Regions from separate parts of the Serratia sp. BNK-23 genome, predicted to be linked through region 1. Evidence: predicted binding sites of a transcription regulator. Region 1 holds the regulator's gene; each other region holds the start of a gene.

Region 1 (2,204 bases):
GGCATTTTCTTTGGCAGCGACACTGGCAATACCGAAAACATTGCCAAAATGATCCAGAAAATTCTCCAGAAACAGTTTGGCGACGACGTCTCTGAAGTGCACGACATCGCCAAAAGCAGCAAAGAAGACCTGGAAGGGTTCGATATCCTGCTGCTGGGTATCCCGACCTGGTACTACGGTGAAGCGCAGTGTGACTGGGACGATTTCTTCCCGACGCTGGAAGAAGTCGATTTCAACGGCAAACTGGTGGCGCTGTTCGGCTGCGGCGACCAGGAAGACTACGCGGAATACTTCTGTGACGCGATGGGCACCATCCGCGACATCATCGAACCGCGCGGCGCGGCCATCGTGGGCCACTGGCCGACCAAAGGCTACCACTTCGAAGCTTCCAAAGGCCTGGCGGACGACAACCACTTCATCGGTCTGGCGATCGACGAAGACCGTCAGCCGGAGCTGACCAACGAGCGCGTCGACGCCTGGGTCAAACAGATTGTCGAAGAGCTGAGCCTGGCCGATATCGTCGGCTAAACGCCGGGACTGGCGAAAGGTTGAACAAAGGCCCTGTAAAGTGCATAGTGTGCCGACAGGGCCGTCATCGGCAACAGGGATTGCTGCGATAGAAGCTACAGATTTGTAACTTCCCACCCCGTCACGGTAGACTGAGATATCGGTTTATCCCATCCATCAAGGCGTTGCATGCAAAACATGCAATAGTGCAATTATATCTTTGTTAACAACCGGCGGTTTCCATTTAGTACAACCGGTTCTATAATGAGACGCATTAACTCTTTGTGCCGACCGATGCCACAGGCGAGTACGCCTCAACTTGATTAGCATAGTAACAGGACTGAATTCGCATGACCGACAACAACATCGCATTGAAGAAGGCCGGCTTAAAAGTCACGCTTCCGCGACTCAAAATCCTGGAAGTACTGCAAAATCCGGAATGCCATCACGTCAGTGCGGAAGATTTGTACAAAAAACTGATTGATATGGGCGAAGAGATCGGCCTGGCAACGGTTTATCGCGTACTGAACCAGTTTGACGATGCGGGCATTGTGACACGTCACAACTTCGAAGGCGGCAAGTCCGTGTTCGAGCTGACCCAACAGCATCACCACGATCACCTGATTTGCCTGGACTGCGGCAAAGTGATCGAATTCAGCGACGAATCCATCGAAGTGCGCCAGCGTGATATCGCCAAGCAGCACGGCATCAAGCTTACCAACCACAGTCTGTACCTGTACGGCCACTGTGAAACCGGTGACTGCCGCGAAGACGAATCGCTGCACGACAAGAAATAAGCCTCACCGGCTATGAGAAACCGCCTCACATTGAGGCGGTTTTTTTATGCCCGCCGTACAACGGGCAAAAAAATCCCCGGGCAAGCCGGGGAAAGATCATGTCATGAAATACTACAATTGCAGCGGCACTGCGACTCCACGTACTGCTCTCACTTCAACATCCGCCCCACGCCGGCACGCGCGGGGGCGAACGCATTCCCCCTTCGTTAAGCGGCCCGCCGCCATGACGACAGGCCGATGTGCCGGGCTTAGACCTTCTCGGCGCGGCTGTAACGTTTACCGTCCGGGCTGACCGAGCGCACCTGTACTTCGCCGGAGACCGCCGGTTTGGCCTTGGCATCATAGCGCTGCCACTGCTTACCGCCGTCGGTGGAGTACTCGATGCCCAATCCCGGCAGCGCGATATTCGCTTCCAGCTTGCCGCCCGCCACGCGCGCGCCCGGCACCGGCAGACGGTAAGCGACGCCGCCTTTGTCCAGCTTGGCCAGTTCTCGTTGGCCCAGGATATTGGCGAAGCGCAACCAGTCTTTCTCCAGCGCCTTGGTGTCGACAAAGTGGGTTTCCCCGCCTTTGTATTCACGGCCGGCGCGATAGTCCTGCTCCCAACCGGCTCGGTGCCAGGCGCGTTCCGCCACCGACAGCGCGCGCGGGAAGATCATGTATTCCATCTGCGGATCGGTGCGCTGGGTTTCGCTCCACAGCTGAGCGGACAGACCGTAGGCGCCCGGCCACGGCTTGTCGCTTTTGGCGTTAAAGTGGTTGCCGTCGCGGTCGACCGAGGTTTCCGCGTTCTGCGGCATGTTGTCCGGCGCGAAGCTGAACACCTTGCGCTCGTCGCTGAAGCGGGTGCCCCAGTAGTAACCACGCTCGTCCGGGTTCACCTCGTAAGGGAAGTCCATG
Region 2 (2,204 bases), 990 kb from region 1:
GGTTTCCGACTGGGTCCAGGACATTTTCGAACCGGCGCCTTCGCACAGCGCGCGCTTGGTGACGAAGTTGAGGATACCGCCCTTGCTCTCGCCGCCGGAGAACCAGTTCTGCACCGTCGAGTATTTCACTTCGGCGTCTTTATGCAGGATCACTTCCACCACCGCCGCGTGCAGCTGGTAGCTGTCGCGCACCGGGGCGGAACAGCCTTCGATATAGCTGACGTAGCTGCCTTCGTCGGCGATCAGGATGGTGCGCTCGAACTGGCCGGTTTTGGCGGCGTTGATGCGGAAGTAGGTCGACAGCTCCATCGGGCAGCGCACCCCTTTCGGCACATAGACGAAGGTGCCGTCGGAGGCCACCGCGGCGTTCAGCGCAGCGAAGAAGTTATCGTTGGACGGCACCACGCGCCCCAGGTATTGACGCACCAGATCCGGGTATTCCTGGATCGCTTCGCCGAACGAACAGAAGATCACCCCGCTCTCCGCCAGTTTTTCACGGTAGGTGGTGGCGACCGAGACCGAGTCGAAGATGGCGTCCACCGCCACCTCGCTGCCCTCGCGCACCGGCACGCCGAGCTGGTTGAACGCCAGCTCCACTTCGCTGGTCAGGTAATCTTTTTCCGTCGCCGCGCCCGGTTGCTGCTCGGCGCCGGGTTGCGAACCGCATGCATCGTCGCAGCTGCCGCAGGACGGCGCCGAATAGTAACTGTAGTCCTGGTAGTTCAGGCGTTCGTAATTGGCCTTCAGCCAGTGCGGCTCTTCCATCTGCAGCCAGGCGCGATAAGCCTCAAGGCGGAATTCCAGCATCCACTCGGGTTCGTTGCGCTTGGCCGAGATGGCGCGCACCACCTCTTCGTTGATGCCCTTGGCCAACTCATCGGTTGCCAGCTGGGTGAAGAAACCTTCTTTGTAGCGACCTTCGCTGACCCAAGCCTGCACTTCATTAGGCATTTCTACATTGCTTCGTGTCATGTTGATTGCATCGCTCAAACGCCAAAGCTCTCGCCGCACCCGCAGGCATGCTGAGCTTTAGGGTTGTTGAATTTGAATATCTGATTCAGCCCTTCGCGGACGTAATCTACCGTGGTGCCATCGATGAACGGCATGGCCTTCAGCGGCACATAGAGTTTGGCGCCGTCGCGCTCAAACAGCAGATCGTCATCGGCGGGTTCGCGGGTCAGATCCAGCACATAGGCAAAGCCGGCGCAGCCGGATTGTTTCACCCCTAGCTGCAGCCCTTTCACCTGCGGATCCTGCTGCATCAGTTTGGTTATTTGTCGTACGGCGCTGTCGCTGAGCGAAATGCCTTGCCAGACATTTTCATCCAGAGAAAAAGTGCCGACATTTTCCGTTTGCATAGGGTCTACCTCACACTCGTGTTTGGCCACAGCCAATCTGGGTTGCTTATATGTTAGTGATAACGATTATCACTTCAACCGTTTGTTTTGCGGGGGTATCCGCCGCAAGCGCGGTTTTTCGCTGCGGCGTGCGGCAAGCCAGCGGGACATCCGTGGCGGCTTGCGGCGTCTGGCGGCAAGGTGTGCATGCTATCCCTATGAATTTATTCTTTATCCTGCATCACCGTACCGCACTCCCCGGTGGCCCGTCAGCGTTACAGCGCCGCGGTACGTTGCCGATCTAAACATTCATAGAAAATACCTATTTCTGCATTCTGTCTGTCGTAAATGTGCGTTTATCGGCATTTCGTGGCGCAGCGCAAGCGCGCGCCCTCAGGTTAAAGTTTAGTCGCTCAGCATCAAGTTGGGTCGTCGGCGACCTTTTACACCCCGCGCAATGAAAAAACGCCACGCCGGGGATTGATCGGCAGCGCGGCAGTTTATATGATAATGATTATCATTCAATTTAAATTTGAGCGCGAAGCCAATGACTCTTTCGATCAACGCATGGTTGCTGGGCAAGATTGATGACTACAAATTCAGCGTGCGCGACGCCACGGTGGACTTTTACATGGCCGAAGCGGCGCTACGGCGCCCGGAATGCAATATCGACCACCTGAAGCGGTACAACAGCGTCAGCCTGACCATGGCCAATTTGTGTCTGGAGAACGGCGACGACGACAGCTACCTGCACGCGCTCAGCAAGCTGCACAACCGGCTGATCGTCGAGATCAACAACCCACAGCGTTGCCAGCTGTTTCGGGTGCAAAGCTACCACTTCGCCCGCCATACGCTGACGCTGATCTG
Region 3 (2,204 bases), 1.3 Mb from region 1:
CAAATTGCACCGTAGGCCACCAGAAAGAGCCGGACTGGCTCAGCACGTGGCCGAAGCGCTCTGGCCAGTGCAAACCGGCGTATAACGCCGCCAGCCCGCCGTAGCTCTGGCCGGCGACCACGGTGCGCGCCCCAGTCTCGCTGAACGCTTCGCGGCGCTGCGCCTGCGGCAGCAGTTCGTCGATCACCGCCTGCCAGAAGACGGCGTTGCAGGGCAGCTCGTTTTCCCGGTATTCACCATCGATCGCATCGATCAGCAACCAGCACGCGGGAGGCAACTGCCCTTTTGCGGTTTCGTTCTCGATCACCGGCAGCAGCGCATGCCTTTCGATCCAGTTTTGGCCGTCGAGCAGCAGCACCAGCGGGCGGTTCGCTTTCACCGCCGCGTCGCCGCTGGCATACAGCCAAACGCGCCGCTGGTTACCCAGCCGTTCGCTGTGCCACTGAAATCGCTGTAGCCGCGCCTCATCCAGCGGCCGATCGGCAGCCTGCCAGGCGCTTTGATCGTCGGCATCCGGTCCTTGCGCCAGGGATACGGGCCGCGGGCGATGAGACGGCCCCAGCGAGAGCCGGTTCAGCGGATCGGCGATCGCCAACGGGAACAGCGATACCCACCAGGCACGCTGCTGGCGGTCGCGTAACGTTTCGTCATCGCTGAAGACGGGGGGAGATCTCGCTCGGTAATGGGGATCAGGCTGTAGCTGCCGCGCCAGCGGCGATCGATAACGGCCGAGCCGTACCAAACGTCGGTGCCGGGGAGCCTGGTCAGGCTGCTGGGGGACGTGCTGTGGTGATCGGTAATGCCGTTGATATCGGCGTAAACGCGGCATATCGGCGAGTGCCGTTCATCGCCGGCGGGGTCGCGCCATAGCCAGGTCATTTTGACGTGGCGTTCGTCGAGCGCGTCGACGATGGGCGTGCCCTGCGCGGCAACCTTTTGCCACCACGCGGATTGCCCTGCCGCCTCTTCACGCAGCCATTGCGCCGCCAATCCCTCAAGGTCGTTTCCTGGCCTCTTTTCCGGCAAAAACTCCATAGCGCCCCTTACATAACATGAGTGATTTTTACAAAACCTGACAATCGTATTGATACTCATTATCATTTTCAATACTATTTGTCGGATTTTTACCGTCGTGCACATACGGCGTCTCCGCGTCGACGGGTGAATACCGCTCGCCGATATTTCGGGGTTTATCAGGGTGGCATAACACACAACGCAGGTATGCAGGAGAGATAATGAAGATTAAAAACAAAGGGATAGCTAACGGGAATGCGGAGGCGATGTCCGCCAGGTGTCTGTTGCTGGGATCGGCGCTGGCGTTATTGCCCTTGGCGCAACACGCTTCTGCGGCAGCGGACGAAACGATTTTGGTGACCGCCGACGCGCAAAACAGCGTGACCGCGCCGGTCAAAGGGATCGTCGCCAAAGAGAGCGCCGCCGGCACCAAGACCGCCGCCTCTCTGCGCAAGACGCCGCAGTCCATCTCGGTGGTCACGCGCGAGCAAATGAACGACCAGGAGCCGGCGTCGGTCGCCGACGCGCTGAACTACACCAGCGGGGTGATCACCACCTACCGCGGCAACTCCAACCGCAATGACGAAGTGATCAGCCGCGGCTTCCGCTATGCGCCCAAACTGCTCGACGGCCTGCACTTTGGCCTCTCGAGCCAAAATGGCGGCGCCGGGCAGATCGACCCCTGGCTGCTGGAGCGCGTGGAGATGGTGCACGGCCCGGCCGGCGTGCTGTACGGCCAGGTCAGCCCCGGCGGCGTGGTGGTGATGACCAGTAAACGCCCTACCGCCCAGAGCATTCACGAAGTCAAATTCAGCACCGGCAACCGCCATCTGGCGGAAACGGCGTTCGATTTCGGCGGCAAACTCAACGACGACAACACCCTGTTCTATCGCCTGAACGGTATCGCCAGAACCGAACATGAGTTCGTCAAAGACAGCAAGCAGCAACGGGTGGCCATCGCGCCGGCCTTCACCTGGCTGCCGAACGAAGACACCAGCTTTACGCTGCTGACCAGCTACCAGAACGATCCGAAAGCCGGGTCGCGCAACTTCCTGCCGCGCGCCGGCACGCTGTTCCCGACCAGCGCGGGCTACGTGCCCTATGACTTCAACGTCAGCGAGCCCAGCTTCAACAAATCGCGGCGCGAGCAGGCGTCGATCGGTTACAGCCTCGAGCACAACTTCAGCGAT
Region 4 (2,204 bases), 2.0 Mb from region 1:
GTGCCAAGCATGTAATCGGAATGGCCGATCAGGTATTTGGTGCCGGCCTGAATAGAAATGTCGATGTCGAAATCCAGCGCCTTGAACAGCACCCCCGCCGCCCAGGTGTTGTCTATCATGATCACCACGTCCGGCGCCACGGCGCGAATGGCTTGCACCATCGCCGGGATATCCTGCACTTCCAGGGTGATGGAGCCGGGGGATTCCAGGAACACCACGCGGGTATTGGGCTGGATCAGTTTGGCGATGTCGGCGCCGATCAGCGGATCGAAATAGGTGGTGCTGACGTTCATGCGGCCGAGGATATGGGTGCAGAAATCCTGGGTCGGCTCGTACGCAGAGCCGGTGACCAGCAGGTGATCGCCGGCGCCGACGAACGACAGGATCGCATTGGCCACCGCCGCCGCGCCGCAGGGGTACAGCACGCAGCCGGCGCCGCCCTCCAGCTCCACCATCGCATCCTGCAGGGCGAAGTGGGTCAGGGTGCCGCGTCGGCCGTAAAACAGCTCGCCGTGAGCGCGTTGCGCGGTGGCGTGTTTTTTGGCAGCGACGGAGTCGAAGACCAAAGAAGAGGCGCGTTGCGTGACGGGATTGACGGAGCCCTGGGTGTAGCGTTTGCCGCGGCCGGCGCCGATCAGCGCGGTTTCGATATGTTTTGACGTCATGGTACCTGGCTCACCTCTGGTTGCTCTGCACGTGCCCGTTTACGATAGCCCTTACGTTAACATGAGTTAATATAGCCATCCAGACGTTTTAACTTCCAGATATAGAAACGGCTATAATTGTCTGTCGGGCGTGCATTTCTCGCCTCATCCTTCTGCCGTGGTGCGAGAGAGAAGCCCATTCATCGGTCAAGACGCCGTTCGGCAGCGTGGCGTTGTTGCGTCGTTGTGGAAGAAAAGTAACGAAATCACCCTATAAAAGGGGCATTTGGCGGTGAACGGACACAGATTGGCGCTTTGTGGCGATGCTGGCTAAAATTTTCTCGTTTATTTGGTAAATAATAATGAGAACCACTATCAATCCCCGGTTGGTTTGATATGATCGCACGCTGAATTATTCCTTAATTTTGATCGGTAATGGGTGGAGGCACAGCGTGAAAACGGCTGGCAAGAATTTAAATCAAGGATCGTTCGGCCAGGGCCGGGCGCAGTGGGGCAAGGCCTTCGGCCGCAGCCTGATGGCATCTATGGTGCTGGTCGTAGGGCTGGCCGGCAGCGCGCAGGCCGCGCCGGCGAGCAATCCGGCCGTTGCCGAAAGCGTTGCGCCGACCACCGCGCCTGCACCTGCTGCAGCCGCCGCGCCGGAGAGCATTACGCCGGTGAACCCGGCGCCAACGATCCAGCCACCGGAAACCCGCGGCATGGACCTGTCCGTTTGGGGCATGTACCAGCACGCCGACGCGGTGGTGAAAGCGGTAATGATCGGCCTGGTGCTGGCCTCGATCGTGACCTGGACCATTCTGTTCTCCAAAGGCAGCGAACTGCTGCGCGCCAAGCGCCGTCTGCGCCGCGAACAGCTGGCGCTGGCCGAAGCGCGCTCGCTGGATGAAGCCTCCGAACTGGCGCAAAACTTCGGTCCGGAGAGCGTCAGCGCGGTATTGCTGAACGACGCGCAAAATGAGCTGGAGTTGTCTGCGGAATCCAACGACAACAACGGCATCAAAGAGCGCACCGGCTTCCGCCTCGAGCGCCGCGTGGCGGCCTACAGCCGCAACATGGGCCGCGGCAACGGTTTCTTGGCCACCATCGGCGCCATCTCGCCGTTCGTCGGTCTGTTCGGCACCGTGTGGGGCATCATGAACAGCTTCATCGGCATCGCCCATTCGCAGACCACCAACCTGGCGGTTGTGGCGCCGGGCATCGCGGAAGCGCTGTTGGCGACCGCACTGGGTCTGGTCGCGGCGATCCCTGCCGTCGTTATCTACAACATCTTCGCTCGCGTCATCAGCGGCCATCGCGCTCAGGTGGGCGACGTGGCGGCGCAGGTCTTGCTGCTGCAGGGCCGCGATCTGGATCTGGCCGCAACGGCAGAAGCCAAGCGCTCACAGCACGCACACCAACTGCGGGTGGGGTGAGTCATGGCGATGCGCTTAAATGAAGATTTGGACGACAGCGGCGAACTGCATGAAATCAACGTGACGCCGTTTATCGACGTCATGTTGGTGCTGTTGATCATCTTTATGGTGGCCGCGCCGCTGGCAA

Evidence for each region. The regulator Fur, encoded in region 1, represses iron uptake genes when iron is present. The targets are predictions, from matches to a motif close to ATAATAATGAGAACNACTATCAA.
Region 2: sufA (Fe-S cluster assembly scaffold SufA) is a predicted target of Fur. The motif match lies at 1,409-1,431, and genes of this name have one in related genera.
Region 3: ACMGF9_RS11500 (TonB-dependent siderophore receptor) is a predicted target of Fur. The motif match lies at 1,085-1,107, and genes of this name have one in related genera.
Region 4: exbB (tol-pal system-associated acyl-CoA thioesterase) is a predicted target of Fur. The motif match lies at 1,001-1,023, and genes of this name have one in related genera.

What each region holds. Positions count from the first base shown of each region.
Region 1 covers NZ_CP179900.1:3,703,819-3,706,022, forward strand. Annotated here, with positions in the region: gene fldA (flavodoxin FldA) at 1-528, shown strand, start outside; gene fur (ferric iron uptake transcriptional regulator) at 858-1,304, shown strand; gene ACMGF9_RS17685 (beta-N-acetylhexosaminidase) at 1,553-2,204, opposite strand, start outside.
Region 2 covers NZ_CP179900.1:2,717,709-2,719,912, forward strand. Annotated here, with positions in the region: gene sufB (Fe-S cluster assembly protein SufB) at 1-972, opposite strand, end outside; gene sufA (Fe-S cluster assembly scaffold SufA) at 987-1,358, opposite strand; gene ACMGF9_RS12850 (hypothetical protein) at 1,885-2,204, shown strand, end outside.
Region 3 covers NZ_CP179900.1:2,440,261-2,442,464, reverse strand. Annotated here, with positions in the region: partial or broken gene fes (enterochelin esterase) at 1-1,035, opposite strand, end outside; gene ACMGF9_RS11500 (TonB-dependent siderophore receptor) at 1,236-2,204, shown strand, end outside.
Region 4 covers NZ_CP179900.1:590,785-592,988, forward strand. Annotated here, with positions in the region: gene metC (cystathionine beta-lyase) at 1-665, opposite strand, end outside; gene exbB (tol-pal system-associated acyl-CoA thioesterase) at 1,097-2,077, shown strand; gene exbD (TonB system transport protein ExbD) at 2,081-2,204, shown strand, end outside.